3 regions of the Bacillus sp. JJ664 genome follow, and region 3 is predicted to be linked to each of the others. Evidence: predicted binding sites of a transcription regulator. Region 3 holds the regulator's gene; each other region holds the start of a gene.
The links. Region 3 encodes Rex, which represses fermentation and respiration genes when NADH is low (regulators of the CRP and FNR family bind a similar motif). Its sites were predicted from a motif close to TTGTGAAATATTTCACAA; they were not measured.
Positions count from the first base shown of each region.

Region 1 (5,641 bases), on a different contig from region 3:
TCTTACTCGGATGCAAATATGGACCCGGCGCTTACAAACTTCAAAGTGAATCGCAATAATCTTGCGAATGTAAAAGGTGAAAATATTACGAAAAGCCAAGCAAAAGAAATTGCGAAGAAGTTTCTTGAATTAAATGGTTCGGAGAAAATAAAAGTTAGTCATACCGGAGAAAAGCTAGAGGATCGTTATTATAGTTTAGAAATTACAGATCCAAAACAGAAAAATGAAATATATATGGATATTACGGAAAAAGGTGGCTACCCACTTTGGGTGATTAGTGATCGTGAAATAGGAAAGCAAAAAATTGATTTAAATAAAGCTTCTTTAAATGGATTGAAATTTTTAGAGAGAAATAAGTATCCAAATATGGAGCTTTTCCAAAGTTCACAGTATGACACAATCGGCGTCTTCACGTATGTTTCAAACATTAAGGGTGTTAGAATCTATCCGGAATTAGTTACAATGAAGATTGCCTTAGATGATGGAAGTATCGTTGGATTTTCAGCTAAGAACTATTTAGCAGCGTACACAAAAAGAAAAATTCCAGAACCTAAAATTTCTATTGAGGAAGCACGCAAAAGCGTTAATTCTAATATGAAAATAATGGAGGAAAGAAAAGCAATCATTTTAAACAAATTAAATCAAGAAATACTATGTTATGAATTTCTTGGCATAAGGGGTAATGACACCTACCAAGTCTTTATTAATGCAAACACAGCTGTAGAAGAACAAATTAAAAAACTGAATAATGTAGTAGAAAATTTTGATTAATACGATTGGAAACCTTAGGACACATAACTAAGGTTTTCTTTTTTTGCAAATAACCTAATGAAGTTTTATAAGAGATTCTGATTGATTAAGAATTAGAAAAGAATAAAATGAGAACTTCCTGCGAACATTAACTATATGTTTTATTTGGAAAAGAAAAAAATACTCAGGACGGAACTGTATATGACAGAAATAAATCCTAAAAATCGAAAATCAAAAAAAGTAAAGATTTTAAAGAATGCAATAGCAATGTGTGTTGGGGCAATTCTCGTAGCAGTAGCATTAGAAATTTTTTTAGTACCTAATGACGTTATTGATGGGGGTATTACAGGAATTTCTATTATGATTTCAAACCTAACAGGTTTACCATTAGGAATTTTTATATTTGTTTTAAATATTCCTTTTTTCTATTTAGGTTATAAGCAAATAGGAAAAACTTTTGCGTTTTCAACTATTTTCGGAATCATTGTACTATCGTATTTTACGTCAAGATTTCATCCTGTACCTCCGTTTACAGACGACATCCTCCTTGCAACAATTTTTGGAGGAATTATTCTTGGCATTGGAGTTGGACTTGCGATTCGATATGGTGGAGCGTTAGATGGAATTGAAATATTGGCTATCATCATCAATCAAAAGATTCCTTTTTCAGTCGGTCAAATTATATTGATCTTCAACCTATTTATATTAGGAACAGCAGGTTATGTTTTTACATGGGATCGAGCAATGTATTCAATTTTAGCCTATGTTATTGCATTTAAAACGATTGATATTGTTGTAGATGGATTAGAACAATCAAAATCTGTTTGGATTATTAGCGACAAAAGTATTGAGATAGGTGAAGCAATATTATCAAGATTGGGTCGTGGTGTTACATATATTAATGGTGAAGGGGCTTTTTCTAGGGATGATACAAAAGTAATCTTTTGCGTTGTCACTCGACTAGAAGAAGCAGAAATCAAGGATCTAGTTGATGATATTGATCCAACTGCATTTTTAGCAATTGCAGATATTGCTGAAGTACGAGGCGGTCGATTTAAAAGTAAAGCAGCACATTAAAAAATAATTTGGATGGATTGGAGTTTATCAATTTAAAGTAACTGAATCAAAGACCATTTCGCTAATCGTGGAATGGTTCTTTTAATGTCCTTAAAAGATCTAGCAACATTAGTAAAACCTATATTCAAGATTAATTGATTAATTACTATGCAATATGGAAATTTAAAATTATCAACAATTTTGTGAAGGATGTCACAAATTAGACAATGAACTGACAAAAAGTAGACATATAATATGGAGGCAATACGAAATATCAGAAGTAAACTATACATAAGAACATAAATGGTTAAAGGATTCTAATTGAAGAAAATTTTCTCTAACGTTGTTCTAATTATTTTAGTTAAACTTATGATACTTTGTGAAAAAGTTTCATAATAAAGGAGGATGTATTGTGAGCGTGTTAGAACTTGCACGATTGCAGTTTGGTTCAACTACAGTTTTTCACTTTTTATTTGTACCACTTTCAATCGGTTTAGCATTTATGGTTGCATGTCTAGAGACATTGTACGTTTATCGTAAAAATGAAACTTATAAAAAATTAACAAAATTTTTTGGGCACTTATTTTTAATTAACTTTGCTGTAGGTGTAGTTACAGGTATTATTCAAGAATTCCAGTTTGGCATGAATTGGTCGGAGTATTCACGTTTTGTAGGTGACGTTTTTGGTGCACCTTTAGCAATTGAAGCACTATTAGCATTTTTTATGGAATCGACATTTCTAGGGATTTGGATATTTGGATGGGATCGACTTCATAAGAAAGTACATTTAATGTGCATTTGGTTAGTATTTTTTGGTACGTTGATGTCTGCGTTTTGGATATTGGCGGCAAACTCATTTATGCAAGAACCTGTCGGCTTTACGATCAATAACGGTCGTGCAGAAATGAATGATTTCTTTGCACTTATTACAAATCCTCAGCTTATAGTTGAGTTCCCACATACAATTGCTGGTGCCTTAGCAACTGGTTCATTATTTGTTGCAGGTGTTAGTGCATATAAAATTTTAAAAAAGCAAGAAACTGAATTATTTAAAAAGGCATTTAACCTTGGAATGATCGTCGCTTTAGTTGCTGGTATTGGAGTAGCGTTTAGTGGTCACTCACAAGCTAAGCATTTAATGGAGTCACAACCAATGAAAATGGCCGCAAGTGAAGGTCTATGGGAAGATAGTGGAGACCCAGCAAGTTGGATGATTTTTGGCTTAATAGATTCGAAAAATAAAGAAAATAAGTTTGAAGTAGAAGTTCCTTATTTATTAAGTTATCTTGCCTATGAAAAGTTTGAAGGTAAAGTACCAGGGATGAATTCATTACAGGCAGAATATGAGAAATTATACGGTCCAGGTAACTATATTCCACCAGTTAATACGACATTCTGGAGCTTTAGAATTATGGCTGGAGCAGGAATGGTAATGATTTTGATGTCATGCCTAGGCTTACTGTATAGCTATCGTAAGAAATTAGAGTCAAAGAATTACTTCCTAAAGGCAACGATATTTTTAATCTCTTTACCGTTTATTGCAAACTCTGCAGGTTGGATTATGACGGAAGTAGGACGACAACCATGGACGGTGTTTGGATTAATGACAACTTCTGCTTCTGTTTCACCTAATGTTACAAAAGGATCATTAATCTTTTCCTTAATAACGTTTACAACAATGTATGCAATTTTAGCAGCGGTTTTAATTTACCTCTTTGTTAAGGAAATAAAGAAAGGAACGGATCACGGTGTAAAAGATAGTGAATCGAACGTTGATCCATTTGCAAGGGAGGCTTCAATCCTATGATTGAACTAAATGAATTATGGTTTTTACTTGTAGCAGTATTATTTATAGGCTTCTTTTTCTTAGAGGGTTTCGATTTTGGAGTAGGTATATCTACAAAGTTACTTGCTAAAAATGATACAGAGAGAAGAATTTTGATTAATACAATCGGTCCGTTTTGGGATGCGAATGAGGTATGGTTATTAACTGCAGGAGGCGCGATTTTTGCAGCCTTTCCTCACTGGTATGCGACGATGTTTAGTGGGTACTATATTCCATTTGTATTCGTATTGATGGCTTTAATTGGTCGTGGAGTCGCATTTGAATTTAGAGGTAAAGTTGATAGTCCTAAGTGGGCAAAAACTTGGGATTGGGTCATTTTTATAGGAAGTTTATTACCACCATTTTTATTTGGCGTGTTGTTTACAAGTATACTACGTGGAATGCCAATTGATAAAAATATGAATATTACTGCTAGCTTTTCAGACTATGTAAATACTTATTCAGTAGTTGGCGGAGTAACAGTTACCCTTTTATGTTTACTTCATGGTGTGTTGTTCTTAACGTTAAAAACAGTAGGAGATTTAAGGTCTCGTGCACGAGCATTTGCTAGTAAATTAATATTACCTGTTCTTATTTCATTAATCATATTTACTGTTTTATCATATTTCGAGACTGATTTGTTTACAGTTAGAGCTCATATTACAGTACCACTAATTTTATGTATCGTTGTAGCATATCTATTTGCGTCATTCTTTATCTCTAAACAGAGAGATGGCTGGTCATTTGCAATGACAGGTTTAGGTATTGCATTAACAATCAGTACTTTATTTACTGCATTGTTTCCAAGAGTGATGGTGAGCTCAATAAAAAATGCATATGATTTAACTGTTTATAATGCATCTTCGGGTCCGTATTCATTAAAAGTTATGACAATCGTTTCGTGTACATTATTACCATTTGTACTCGGATACCAGATTTGGAGTTACTATGTGTTTAGAAAACGTGTAGACGAGAAGGATTTGACATATTAATGGGAAAAAATCTGCTTAAGTATAATGGAATGTCGAAATTACTCATTCTATTAGTCGCGTTAACTGTTGTACAAGGGACGGCCATAATCGTTCAAGCATATATGCTTTCAAAAGCAATTGTTAGTTTATTTAATGGGAAAAGTAGTAGCGAAATATTTTACGCTACTATTTTCTTCATAATCGCTTTTGTATGTCGTTATATCATTAATTCAATAAAACAAAACTATTCTGAACGTTTTGCTGATCTTGCTGTCAGTGAATTAAAAATGAAAGTTCTTGATAAGCTTTTTAAGCTCGGCCCTAGATTTACTAAAAAAAATGGGACTGGAAATATCGTTACATTAATAATGGAAGGGTCAGTACAATTAAAACAATATTTAGAGATTGTTCCTGCTAAAATGATTAACCTAGCAATTATTACTCCACTGGTTGTATTATATATTTTCTTTGTTGATAAGCTTTCCGCCATTATTTTAATCGTTACTTTTCCAATTTTAATTGTATTTATGATCTTATTAGGGTTAGCCGCCAAGAAGAAAGCTGATAAACAATGGAAGGTTTATCGACTTTTATCAAACCATTTTACTGACTCATTAAGAGGTCTAGAGACTTTAAAATATTTAGGGATTAGTCGTAATCATATTCATCAAATTGATCAAGTGAGTGAGCATTATCGTAAAGCAACTATGAGCACTTTAAAGGTTGCATTTTTATCGTCATTTGCACTCGACCTTTTTACGATGCTTTCAATTGCTACAGTTGCAGTATTTTTAGGGTTGCGATTAATTGAAGGTGAAATTCTTTTTAGTCCAGCACTAACAATTTTAATTCTTGCACCTGAATATTTTTTACCTGTACGTGAAGTAGGAACGGATTATCATGCAACTCTGAATGGTCAAGAAGCAGGTAAAGCGATGCAAGCTGTTTTAGAAGAACATGAATTTAAAGATTCAATAGATACAACGATTGAAGATTGGAAAAGTGATAGTTTTCTTAAATTAAATGATATTACGTTAGA
Region 1 covers NZ_JBALMS010000051.1:103,810-109,450, forward strand. Annotated here, with positions in the region: gene ypeB (germination protein YpeB) at 1-771, shown strand, start outside; gene V7056_RS09725 (YitT family protein) at 952-1,827, shown strand; gene V7056_RS09730 (cytochrome ubiquinol oxidase subunit I) at 2,219-3,613, shown strand; gene cydB (cytochrome d ubiquinol oxidase subunit II) at 3,610-4,623, shown strand; gene cydD (thiol reductant ABC exporter subunit CydD) at 4,623-5,641, shown strand, end outside.
Region 1: a site for Rex is predicted at 2,008-2,025, ahead of V7056_RS09730 (cytochrome ubiquinol oxidase subunit I). Genes of this name have one in related genera too.

Region 2 (5,641 bases), on a different contig from region 3:
TGTGTAATATCCATACCGATTGCATTGCTCTTTGTATGGAACTCTAAACAAGCAACACCATCACCAAGGTCAATTAAACTTGCACCAGAATTTTTCTTAATGATACGACCTTGTTCTTTTAAAGCACTAAGTTTAATTTCTTTCTCATTTCGATCTAATTGAACATATTCTCCATTGTGATAGAAACTAACAGCACCATTATCTTGTTTGTAGAAGCTATCATTACCGTTATCTAACAGATCCTTAACCCAACCAGGGACAGAAATGCCTTCGCTTTCCATGCGGACAACTGATTTAGATACACCAATCGCATCCCAAATCTCAAAAGGACCTAAATCCCATCCAAATCCCCATTTCATGGCTTGGTCTATTCCAACAATATTATCTGAGATCTCACCAGTTAATTGAGCAGAGTACGCTAATACTGGACTAATAATACTCCATAGGAAGTTTCCAGCTCTGTCATCAGCGTATACAAGCGCTTTCAACTTATTTGATAAACCTTTTACTTGTTTAACAGTTTCAGTAGAAACAGTCGTTAATTTTTTTCTTGCACCATATTCCAAAGTAGCTGGATCAAGTTCTAAAATTTCCTTACCTTGTTTTAAGAAAAATCCTTGACCGCTCTTACTTCCTAACCATTTACGATCTGCCATTTCCTTCATAAATTCAGGAACTTTGAATACTTCCTTTTCTTCGCCTTCTACTAAGTCATAAACATTATTTGCAACGTGGATAAATGTATCTAATCCAACTACATCTAAAGTACGGAAAGTAGCACTAGATGGACGACCGATCATCGGACCAGTAATTGAATCTACTTCACCAACACTATAACCACCTTTAAGCATCTCACGAACTGTTACAAGTAATCCGTAAGTTCCGATTCTGTTACCGATAAAGTTAGGTGTATCTTTCGCAAGTACAACCCCTTTACCTAAAACATCTTCACCAAATTTTTTCATAAATGACAGTACTTCATGAGATGTATGTTGTGTAGGAATTACTTCTAATAATTTTAAGTATCTTGGTGGATTAAAAAAGTGTGTGCCTAAGAAATGTTTTTTAAAGTCTTCAGAACAATCTTCAGACATCGCTTCAATTGAAATTCCTGATGTGTTAGAGCTTATGATTGATCCCGGTTTACGAACAGCATCAACTTTTGCTAACACTTGTTTTTTTATCGCTAAATTTTCAACTACTACCTCAATGACCCAGTCAACTTCGCTTAAACGACTCATGTCATCTTCAAAATTTCCAGCTTCAATTAAAGCTAAATTTTTCTTTGAGGCTAGAGGAGCTGGTTTTTGTTTTAATAATTTCTGAATAGCCGATTGACTAAAACGATTACGAAATTCTTTAGATTCATTAGTAAGACCTTTTGCAGTATCTTCCTCAGATAATTCTCTTGGGACAATATCAAGAAGTAATGTTGGAATACCTATATTCGCTAAGTGTGCAGCAATACCTGAACCCATCACACCCGAGCCGAGTACAGCGGCTTTTTTAATTCTTTGGATCATATGCATTTCTCCTCCTTGTTTCTTGAATGAATACTCATTCACTTTCAAGATAGAATTTCCCCATCGCAAATGAGCTCTACTTTCACTATATGCTATATTCTAATTTTTCGCAATAAACAAAAAGTTCAAATTAATAATTTTTTATTTTAGCCAACACTATTTTTACTAATAAGATTACTGTATTAGGTTAGTCTAATGAATGGAGGTGATTACTATGCGACGGAAGAGAAATCCATCTAAAGGTGGGGTCAGTGCAGCAAGTGTACAAGGAAATGCAGGCCATGGAGATCAAAAGCAGGAAAAAGGTAAACAAAGTAACAACCAGCAGTACGGACGAGAAAATATGGGTCAATAAGATACGGTTTTTTACTAAGTTTGTTTCATAGACTAGGACGATGAAACAATTAAAATAATGTTGTTTTGTTTTTGAATTTATATTAAGGTCGATTCACAAATAATCCTGTATAAAAAGAAAAAAGAGACTGTTGAATAAGGATCTCGGACAATCCTCTTTTCAGCAGTCTCTTTCAATTCATTATTTACTGAACATACCCTTTAATACGAAAGCTACGTTAGCTGGACGTTCAGCTAAACGACGCATGAAGTAACCGTACCAGTCAGTACCATAAGGCACGTAAACACGCATATTATAGCCTTCTTTAACAAGCTCTAATTGGCGTTCAACACGGATACCATATAACATTTGGAATTCGAACTGATCGTTAGGAATATTATGTTCTTTTACTAATTGCTTAGTATATTCAATCATCGCTTCATCATGAGAAGCAATTGCAGTAAAGTTACCGTTTAATAAGTGCATTTTAATGATTTTTTTGAAATTCTCATCAACGTCTTTTTTTTCTGGGAATGCAACCTCTGCTGGTTCTTTATAAGCACCCTTAACTAGACGTAGGTTAGGATTTAAACTATTTAAATCAGTGATATCGTTTTCAGTTCTGTATAAATAAGCTTGAATTACAGTACCGATATTTTCGTATTCTGATTTTAATTGTTTAAAAATACGAATCGTTTTTTCACAACGAGTAAAGTCTTCCATATCAATTGTTACAAACACATTGTGTTTTGTAGCAACTTCAAGAATTCGACGCATGTTTCCTAATACAAGCTCGTCCGAAATATCAAGACCCATTGAAGTCATCTTTAATGAAAGTTGTGAATTTAACTTATTTTTACCGATTGCTTCAATTGCTTCGATACAATGATCAGTCATTTCGTTTGCTTCTTCAACCGTATCAACGAATTCACCTAAATAATCAATTGTAACCTTTAAATCTTTTTTATTTAAATCTTTGATTACTCTAGTTGCTAAATCGATTGTTTCACCAGCAACGAAACGAGCTGCACCAAAACGAAGACCGTATTTTTTAGCCATCTTCGTTAAAAACTTATTTTTTGACATGAATAAAAAAGTATTTTTCATCAGTTGTTCCATCTCTTAACCCCCAATTTCTAAATAGTACTTCTCTCTCTATCTAATACTAATGTATCATTTAATGAATATCGTTAAAACATTTTTTTAGCAAATTGTCGAATTTTGTACAAACTATAAAACGCTTACTAAATATTATATTATCATAATTTTAGTCATCAGTCATCCATACGCCGCTCTAAATCTTATTACCTATTTTTTCTTATTTGCCATTTCTTCTCGATGTTGTTCATTTAACGTTTTGATTTCTTTAATTAAGTGAATCATTTCATCCTTCGCATCTGGATATGTTTCATTCCAATGCTTCGTCAATGGCGGCATAGATTTAGATATATATGTGTACATAATCCACTTCTCAACTTTTTCTTGTTTTTCCTCTGACCACTCTCCAAGCATTAATTCTGTATATTTTTTTATTAGCGCTTCAAATTTCTGTTCAAATTCCTTTTGCATAAAATCACCTCTCCTACATACTGCACAACTTTTTTAAAATGTTTATTCTGATACACGAAATTATATTATACATTCACAAATAATAAAAATAGATGATGCAAGTAGATCATTCATTTTTAATTACGATGACGAGCATTTCTTTTTTCACAAATTGTTCATACTTTCACAATCTTTTTATTAATATATGTCCTTATACTAGATGGTGTATTCGTCTATTAAAGCAATGTATTGGAGTGATCATCTTGGAACGAGAAAGTATACAATATTGTATAGAATTGGCTCTGAAAAAAAAGAATGTATTGGATGATAATATAAATAAATATTTAACTCGTGCAGCTTTGGCTTCTATTTACATCAGTTTTATTTTAATAGTGTGCTTAAAATTAGCAGAAGTTTTCCGCCTACAAGAATCTCAATTCACTTCTGTAGCTTATCCTTTTGTTTTCGCCACTGCACTCGTCATGATTATTTATGGTGGTGGAGAACTATTCACTAGTAATACGATGTATTTTACAATCTCTACATTAGCTAAAAAAACAAGTAAACTTGATTTAATCAAGAACTGGATTGCTTGCTACTCAGGTAATATTTTAGGTTGTTGTGTCTTCGCCATTTTGTATTACCTTACTGGATTACCAAAGGAACTTCCCTCAAATCATTTCTTAACAAATGTTGTAGATCACAAAATACACGCTTCTTTTATTCAATTGTTTTTTAAAGGTATTTTATGTAACTGGCTAGTCTGTCTTGCATGTTTTTTACCAACCAGATTAAAAGATGATACTGCAAAAATACTCATGATTTTCTTATTAGTATTTGCTTTCTTTTTTTCCGGTTATGAACATAGTGTTGCAAATATTGCCGTCTTTACTTTAGCATCAATTATGCCTCATGATATAGCTTTTACTTTTAGTAATGTTTTACACAATTTAATTCCTGTTACATTAGGTAATATTGTTGGTGGTTCTGTCGGTGTAGGCGTTAGTTATTATTATTTAAACAGTCGTAAACATATTAGTCCTAAAAAATTAAAACAAATTTCATGATTTTTTGACTAAACCTGTCTTAAAACTAACTAGACAGGTTTTTTCGTGCAAATCTATATTTAATATGGTAATAATGTGATTATATATGAAAAATTTACCTTTTTTGGTGGTGACAAATTTGAAATACAATAAATTCGTTTATTTTATCATGATCAGTTCATTTTTGTGTTTTTTACTTCTAACATATGGATTTATAAAAGGTGCATACACTGTTTTAAATCCTCAGAAAAGCAAGCTAATCGTTAGCCAAGAGAATAGCAAAGAACAAAGTATTAATAAGAAAGATTCGATAATGATTGTTTCATTAGGCGATTCGATTACTCGTGGAGTTGGTGATGATGAAGGACAAGGTTATGTAAGAAGAGTGAAAGAAACACTTGAAAAAGACTACAAGCAATCCTCAACAATCTCTAATTTGGCAGTAAGTGGGGCAAAAACATCAGATTTAGTTGCTCAACTTAATAATAAAAGCGTACAAGAAGCAATTCGTACTGCTGACACAATTATGTTATCAATTGGCGGTAATGACTTATTTCCTGGAGCAGATCAACTAAACCAGCAATTCTTAAAATCATATCGACCTGACGAAAAAACATTTCAAAAAAATCTTCAAACGATCTTTCAACAAATACGGAAACAAAATCAGTCTGCTCCTATTTATGCTTTAGGTTATTACAACCCTTTCCATAATGTAGAAGGCCTAGATGCCTCTTCAAGCTTTGTTTCAAAATGGAATGAAATATTAGAACAGACAGTACTTCATCTTGATAATGCATATGTAATTCCTACTTTCGATTTATTTTATAACGAAGAAGAAAAATATTTATACACTGATCACTTCCATCCAAACAAAGCCGGATACATTGAGATGGCCAATCGCTTATCTAAAAAAATAGGAAGCCAGCTTCGAGGTGATAAAGATGAATAAAGTATTAAAAGTAGAAAATGTTTCAAAAATCATAAAAGGCAAAGTACTAGTAGACCAAATTTCATTCGAAGTAAACGAAGGAGAGGTCTTTGGATTTTTAGGTCCAAACGGAGCTGGTAAAACAACCACAATTCGAATGTTAGTTGGGTTAATTTCTCCAACAAAAGGAAAGATTGAGGTTGCTGGCTATCAAATCAAAACTCACTTCAAACAGGCAATGGAGGAAATTGGTTGTATTGTT
Region 2 covers NZ_JBALMS010000011.1:43,049-48,689, forward strand. Annotated here, with positions in the region: gene V7056_RS01980 (3-hydroxyacyl-CoA dehydrogenase/enoyl-CoA hydratase family protein) at 1-1,520, opposite strand, end outside; gene V7056_RS01985 (YuzL family protein) at 1,738-1,878, shown strand; gene V7056_RS01990 (proline dehydrogenase family protein) at 2,059-2,976, opposite strand; gene V7056_RS01995 (DUF2573 family protein) at 3,166-3,426, opposite strand; gene V7056_RS02000 (formate/nitrite transporter family protein) at 3,669-4,472, shown strand; gene V7056_RS02005 (GDSL-type esterase/lipase family protein) at 4,591-5,400, shown strand; gene V7056_RS02010 (ABC transporter ATP-binding protein) at 5,393-5,641, shown strand, end outside.
Region 2: a site for Rex is predicted at 3,578-3,595, ahead of V7056_RS02000 (formate/nitrite transporter family protein). Genes of this name have one in related genera too.

Region 3 (8,348 bases):
AGCTACAATACCTTCTTCTACTGCAGCACGTGTTGAGTTTAAAGCATCTTCAATACGTAATTTACGTTCTTTTAGCTCAGTTTCAGTTGCAGCACCAACTTTGATTACTGCTACGCCACCTGCTAATTTTGCAAGACGTTCTTGTAATTTTTCACGGTCAAATTCAGAAGTAGTTTCTTCTAATTGAGCGCGAATTAAACCAATACGTCTTTGGATCGCTGCAGTTTCACCAGCACCTTCAACGATTGTTGTATTTTCTTTTGTTACAACAACTTTTGAAGCACGGCCTAATTGAGTAATATTAGTCGTTTTAAGATCTAATCCTAATTCTTCTGTAATTACTTCACCGCCAGTTAATACTGCGATATCTTCAAGCATTGCTTTACGACGGTCACCAAATCCTGGAGCTTTAACAGTTACAGCATTAAATGTACCACGTAATTTGTTAACGATGATTGTAGCTTGCGCTTCACCTTCAACATCTTCAGCAATGATTAATAATGGCTTACCTTGTTGAACAACTTGTTCGAGAACTGGTAAGATTTCTTGAATATTTGTTACTTTTTTATCTGTAATTAAGATATATGGGTTTTCTAATTCAGCTACCATTTTATCTGAATTTGTAACCATGTAAGGTGAAGAGTATCCACGGTCAAATTGCATACCTTCTACTACTTCTAATTCAGTTGTGAAACCTTTTGATTCTTCAAGTGTAATAACACCATCATTACCAACACGTTCCATTGCTTCAGCGATTAAATCGCCTACCTCTGGATCAGCAGAAGAGATTGCAGCTACTTGTGCAATAGATTCTTTGCCTTCAATTGGTTTAGAAATCGTTTTTAATTCTTCAAGTGCAACAGCAACTGCTTTTTCAATACCTTTACGGATACCCATTGGGTTTGCACCCGCTGTTACGTTTTTAAGACCTTCACGAATCATCGCTTGTGCTAATACAGTTGCAGTTGTTGTACCGTCCCCAGCAATTTCATTTGTTTTGCTAGCAACCTCTGCTACTAATTTAGCGCCCATGTTTTCAAACGCATCTTCTAATTCGATTTCTTTAGCGATTGTTACACCATCATTTGTAATTAATGGAGAACCAAATTTTTTCTCAAGAACTACGTTACGCCCTTTTGGTCCTAATGTTACTTTTACAGCATCAGCTAAAGCATCTACACCACGTAGCATTGCGCGACGTGCTTCTTCACCAAATCTAATGTCCTTTGCCATTAAAATGACCTCCTTAAAATTTTAAAAATTATTTTATTACCTAAGTATTTTATTTAATTAACCTATAATTGCTAGAATATCATTTTCACGAAGTACAAGGTATTCTGTACCACCGTATTTAACTTCAGTACCAGAGTATTTAGAGAAGATGATGCGGTCACCTACAGATACTTCTAAAGCAACGCGCTCGCCGTTTTCAAGTACACGCCCAGTACCTACTGCAACAACTTTGCCCTCTTGTGGCTTTTCTTGTGCACTACCTGGTAATACGATACCGCTAGCAGTTTTTTCTTCAGACTCAACAAGCTCAATTACAACACGATCACCTAATGGTTTTAACATGTGTAATACCTCCTCAATAATCTAATCATTATTTTTTAGCACTCATTAATATTGAGTGCTAACACAATTATTAGTTTAAATAATATCAAAAGATTTTGCAAGTCCGAAGCTAGCACTTTTCTTGTCGAAATTTATTAATTTTAATTAACGTATTTTAAAGAAGTTTAATAAAAATATGTAAATACCTTTTAAGAACCCCCTTAAACGAGTACAATAATGTACATGTTGTTATAAACCTTTGGGTTATGAAAATATCAACACAAAGGAGTTATCGTTTTGAAAACAAGAGATTTATGGATTTTATTAACGTATGTTTTGATTCAGTATTCTGGATTGTATGGTGTTCGTTTTCTATTAAATAGTAGTTTATATGAAGGTTTAGACAAAGAGACAGCCAAAATTGAAGCAGTAGGTTTATGGGGTTGCATTAGTTTTATTACAGGTCTTTTAATTATTTTAATTTTATTAAGAACTCCAATCTCAATTGGAATTAAAAATCTTTCATCTAGTTTTACGCTGACAATATTAAAATGGGCTTTAATTGGTTATGGTGTCACAATGATTACTCAGATTGTATGTAATCTCATTTTAATTTTAATTTTTGATTTAGATAAAGGGTCAGAAAATACGCAAAACATTATTCATATCGCTAAGCTAAACCCAGCCTTTATCGTCATTCCAAGTTTGATTGCACCGATATTGGAAGAAATCGTATTCCGTCGCATTATTTTCAAAAAGCTATTTGAACGTTTTCCATTTATTGTTTCAGCTGGAATAAGTTCAGTTATTTTTGCGTTCATGCACGGCGACTTGCCATTCTTTTTATCTTATTTTCTGATCGGATTTATATTTTGTTATCTATATAAACGAACAAATTCAATTTTAGTTCCAATTTTAACTCATATGTTTATGAACTCATTTGTCGTATTCCAACAACTGAAATTATTTCATTTCATCTATTAAATAAAACCCCCATTCGATTGGGGGTTTTTAATTTCCTTATTGTTGTAAGAAGTATGCTAGTGTTTGTAACTCAACAGCCAAATCAATATGATGTATTCGAATATGTTCTGGTACACTAATACGTGCAGGCGTAAAATTCAAAATACCTCTTATATTTTTACCTTTTAAACGGTCTGCAATCGACTGTGCAACTTGAGCAGGAACTGTAAGAATGACGATTTGAATATCATCGTTCATTATTTCTTCTAATTTATCAAGATTATAGACTGGTACTCCACCTATTTCTGTTCCAATCTTCATTGGGTCGATATCAAACGCCATTTCAATCTTTGTATTATTGTTTTTTATAAAATTATAATGTAAAAATGCGGTTCCTAAATTCCCCACACCGATTAACGCTACTTTCATTACTTCGTGTTGGTTAAGCGCTTTCGAAAAAAAAGTTAATAAATAATTTACATTATAGCCATACCCTTTTTTTCCTAAGGCACCAAAATACGAAAAATCTCTTCTAATTGTAGCGGAATCTACTTTTACTGCTTCACTTAACTCTGCTGAAGAAACTCTTTGTTTACCTGATAAAGACAAATTCTTTATAAAACGGTAATATAAAGGTAGACGTTTAGCAGTAGCTTGTGGAATTTTAATTTGTTCCGACTCCATTTTACAATCCCCCACTTACTGTTACTGTAATTCTTTTTACTATATTGTGTAAATAGCCTTCATTTTAGTAATAAAGTACTTGTTCTACTGTAAAATATACACTATATTTATGAATTTTGACAGTAAACAGTTTAATAGATAAAAAATTTTGCAATGAGGTGAATATCTTGATCCTATTACAAGTTAATAATGTCTCCAAATATTTCGGCAGTGACATTATACTTTCAAATATTAAATTAGAAGTTCAGACGAATGATCGAGTAGCAATTGTTGGTCGAAATGGTGCTGGTAAGTCTACTCTTTTAAAAATTATCGCCGGTGAAATATCATATGATGGCGGAGAATTAATTAAACCAAAAGATGTCACGATTGGATACTTAGCTCAAAACTCTGGCTTACAAAGTGATCGCTCAATTTGGGAAGAATACTACTCTGTATTCAACCATTTGGTAGAAATGCAAGATAACATGAGAAAGCTAGAACATAAAATGACCCAAGAAGATGTTTATTCAAATCAAACCGTTTACGACAAAATTGTGAATGAATATGATCATCTTCAATTTACATTTAAAGAAAGTGGCGGATATCAGTTTGAAGCAGATATTCGTTCAATTATAAGTGGTCTTGGCTTTTCAAATGAAGACTACACTACAAAGATATCATCATTAAGTGGTGGTCAGAAAACGAGACTGGCGTTAGGTAAGCTATTACTAACAAAACCTGATTTATTAATTCTGGACGAGCCTACAAACCATTTAGACATTGATACACTTAGCTGGCTTGAACGTTATTTACAATCTTACCCTGGCGCCGTATTAATCGTGTCACATGATCGCTATTTTCTTGATCAAGTTGTAAATATCGTTTATGAGATTTCAAACCATAAGCATCAAAGATATATTGGGAATTATAGTAAGCATCTAGAACTTAAAGCAGCTCAATATGAACAAGACTTAAAACAGTTTGAGAAACAGCAAGAACAAATCGCCAAGCTCGAAGATTTTGTTCAGAGAAATATCGCGCGTGCTTCAACTACAAAAAGAGCCCAAAGTCGTCGAAAACAACTAGATCGAATGGTCAGAGTAGATAGACCACAAGGAGATGAGTCTTCTGCCAATTTTTCTTTTACAATAGAAAAACAAAGTGGAAATGATGTACTTAACGTGAGCGACCTTTTCATTGGTTACGACCGTGTACCGACTATAGATCAGTCAATGTACTTTGTTCTTAATCGTGGAGATAGTGTTGCCCTTGTAGGACCAAATGGAGTTGGAAAATCAACATTACTTAAAACGATTATTGGAGATTTAGAAAAATTACAAGGAAGTATAGATTTCGGTGCAAATGTATTTATTGGTTATTATGATCAAGAGCAAGCTAAATTAACATCAAACAAAAGAGTTCTTGACGAGTTATGGGACGATTATCCGTTAAAGCCTGAACAAGAAATAAGAACAATCTTAGGTAACTTTTTATTCTCTGGAGATGATGTCACGAAAAATGTCTCGTCATTAAGCGGTGGAGAGAAAGCTAGATTGGCTCTTGCGAAGCTTATGATGAAAAAAGCAAACTTCTTAATTCTGGATGAGCCAACGAACCACTTAGATTTGGATAGTAAGGAAGTATTAGAAAATGCTCTTCTAGATTACCCAGGAACAATCTTATTTGTTTCCCATGATCGATACTTTATGAACAGGTTATCCACAAAAACATTTGAACTAGCAAAAGAAGGTTTAACTCCTTACTTAGGCGATTATGATTATTATTTATTCAAGAAAAATGAAGCTTATGAAAAAGAACTGGCTGAAAAGGAAAACGGTAAAAGTCAGATTCTTCAATCCAGTCAACAACCTGTTTCAGATTACCAACAGGATAAAGAGTTAAAGAAAAAGCTACGCCAAACACAACGTCGTATAGAAGAGATTGAAAGTAGCATTTCAAATATCGAGAAAGAAATCGAACAGATCGAACTTGAGCTGTGTAAACCAGAAGTTTACGGAGATTTCCAACTCGTACAAGAACTAACTACTAAGAAAAACGATCATGAAACAAATTTAATGTCTCTTATGGAAGAATGGGAGAACTTACAAGAATAACCAAAGAACGGATACGCGAAAAGCGGTCCGTTTTTTATTTATCTACATGTTTATCCACAAATAATTTGGAATTTTTAAGCTTTTACACAGACTTATACACATTATCCACAGTTATCATCTAAAGTTATACACATTATTGTTCACATAATGTTATTAAGTTGTAAACAAACTAAAAAGACTTATCCACATATTTTGTTGAAAATGTGAATAAGTCTATTTTACATATTTTCTAAATCTAAACCTGGATTACCATTTAAAGATAAGCTAGATCGTTTTCCTTGTTTAAAACGAACATATGCGGCTGCACCAATCATAGCAGCATTATCAGTACAAAGTGAAAGAGGTGGAATGACTAACTCTTTATCACTAAATATACTCATTTCTTTTTGTAATGAAGCACGCAAGCCTTTGTTTGCAGCAACTCCACCTGCTAACAATACTTGTTTGACATCATATTCTTTTGCTGCTTGAATTGTTTTCGTAACAATTACTTCTACAACACTCTCTTGAAAGCTTGCAGCAACATCTTCTGGGGATATCTCCATTCCACGTTGTTCAGCATTGTGCATATAATTAATAACAGCTGATTTCAATCCACTAAAGCTGAAATCGTAGCTACCTTCCTCTAACCATGCTCTAGGAAAAGGAATATTTGCACTTCCTTCTTGCGCCAAACGATCAATATGTGGACCACCTGGATAAGGAAGCTTTAAAGTTCTAGCTACTTTGTCATAAGCCTCTCCAGCTGCATCATCTCTTGTTTCACCAATTACTTCAAATTCCCCGTCTTCTTTCATATAAACAAGCTCAGTATGCCCTCCAGAGACCACAAGTGCCAGTAAAGGGAAATTCAGTTCCTGTATAAGGCGATTAGCATAAATATGACCTGCAATATGATGTACACCGATTAATGGTAAGTCATGTGCAAAAGCAATTGCTTTCGCAGCATTAACACCAATAAGTAAAGCTCCAACTAAACCTGGCCCTTCTGTTACCGCTATCGCTGATAAATCTGTATATTCAACATTTGCTTTTGACATGGCCTCTTCTATCACTAATGTGATTTGCTCTACATGTAATCTTGAAGCAACCTCAGGTACGACACCACCAAATCGCTTATGGATATCAATCTGAGTTGAAACAATATTACTTAAAATTTCATTACCATTCTTAATAACAGCTGCTGATGTCTCATCACAACTAGTTTCAATAGCAAGAATTAAACAATTATCTTTTATGATCATTTATATTCACCCACATAACTAAAGCATCCTCATAATTATCTGTATAATAACTTTTACGAATTCCTCCATCTTGGAATCCAAGCTTACGATATAATCCCTTTGCAACATCATTTGAAACCCTTACTTCTAATGTTAATGTTTCCGCACCAAGTTCACGAGCAGTGTCCATTACTGCAATAAGCAATTTTTCGCCAAGACCATTACCACGATACTCCGGCAATATGGCAATATTCGTTATATGTCCTTCATCGATAATTACCCATAATCCACAGTATCCAATGATTTCTTGGTCAACTTCTGCTACAACATAATGAGCAAATTGGTTTGTATGTAACTCATTATAAAACGCATCATAAGTCCATGGTGTTGCAAATGACTTTTTTTCTATTTCCATTATTTGATTTAAATCTTCTTCTCTCATTTGTCGAAAAGCAACTGATGAAATCATAACATCCTCCTACTTTTCTTGGTCTGCTAACCAATTTGCTTCAGCTTCAGATAATCTTAAATACTCAGGTGCAAAATCATGAACAGATTCTTCCTTTTCCTCAAGACAACAATTAAATAATTCACTTGGTCTCTGGTTGTTTAAATTATTCGTAACAAATATTGCTCGTTCGTTTAGTTGTTCAATAATATAATCCTTATGGATCGCAACATCATTGCCAATGAAAAGAATTGGCTCATTCAATGACTTTAATTTTTCCATCCAAACACTTCGATCTATATTACATTCGTCTAATATACTTGAGGTTTCATTTCCTCTAAAATCATATAGTCCTGTAAATAATAAATTTCTTCTCGCATCAAATATTGGGCAAACTAGCCCGTCAAAGTGACGACCATTTGACGCCAATACCTTCAAACTAGATACACCAACAATAGGTATATTTAATGAAAAGGCTAGTGTTTTCGCTACTGTAACACCAATTCTTACACCAGTGTAAGATCCAGGTCCTTTTGCAACTACTATCTTTGTTAATTCCTTAGGTTTAATGTTACATTCCTTCATTAAAGCATCAATTGCAGGCATTAAACGTACGGAATGATTTTTATTTATAAATGTAATGGTTTCACCAATAACTGATTCATCCTTTAAAAGACTAATTCCCATTACATTTGTTGAAGTATCAATTGCTAAAACGGTCATCTTTTATTAACTCCTTGCAAACAAATTCATACCTTGCTCCTTTAGGGAATAAAGTAATCATTCTACCATTTTCTTTATGTGTAATAACAATTTTTAAGAATTCATTTGGTAAGTAATCTGAAATTAAATGTGCCCATTCTACTACACAAACACCTTCACCCATAAAATATTCATCAAAGCCTAAATCCTCATTACTTCCTTCTAATCGATAAACATCCATATGGTATAGTGGAATTCTACCTTTATATTCTTTTATTATATTAAATGTAGGGCTGTTAACTGTTCTTTTTACGCCAAGTCCTTTTGCAAATCCCTTCGTAAAAGTTGTTTTGCCAGCACCCAAGTCACCCTCTAATAAAATAACATCTTTCTGTTGAACAATTTCACCAAGAAAATATGCAATTTGTTGCGTTTCTTCCTCAGTATTTGTATGTAAAACAATTTCCAATTACTTCACCACCAAAAAAATTTCATACTCGTCTATTCTAACTTTGCCATATTATATCATTTCAAAACATTAAGGGATTGTCAAACAGTAATAATTCCTAATACTTAATAATGTTACTAAATTTATAATGAATCTTCATTACCTATTGAAATGGTAATGCTATTTTATATATAAAAAAAAACGAAACAAATTGTTTCGTTTTAAAATTC
Region 3 covers NZ_JBALMS010000104.1:24-8,371, reverse strand. Annotated here, with positions in the region: gene groL (chaperonin GroEL) at 1-1,233, opposite strand, end outside; gene groES (co-chaperone GroES) at 1,291-1,575, opposite strand; gene V7056_RS15795 (CPBP family intramembrane glutamic endopeptidase) at 1,852-2,538, shown strand; gene V7056_RS15790 (redox-sensing transcriptional repressor Rex) at 2,575-3,201, opposite strand; gene V7056_RS15785 (ABC-F family ATP-binding cassette domain-containing protein) at 3,369-5,297, shown strand; gene tsaD (tRNA (adenosine(37)-N6)-threonylcarbamoyltransferase complex transferase subunit TsaD) at 5,516-6,541, opposite strand; gene rimI (ribosomal protein S18-alanine N-acetyltransferase) at 6,525-6,989, opposite strand; gene tsaB (tRNA (adenosine(37)-N6)-threonylcarbamoyltransferase complex dimerization subunit type 1 TsaB) at 6,999-7,691, opposite strand; gene tsaE (tRNA (adenosine(37)-N6)-threonylcarbamoyltransferase complex ATPase subunit type 1 TsaE) at 7,672-8,139, opposite strand.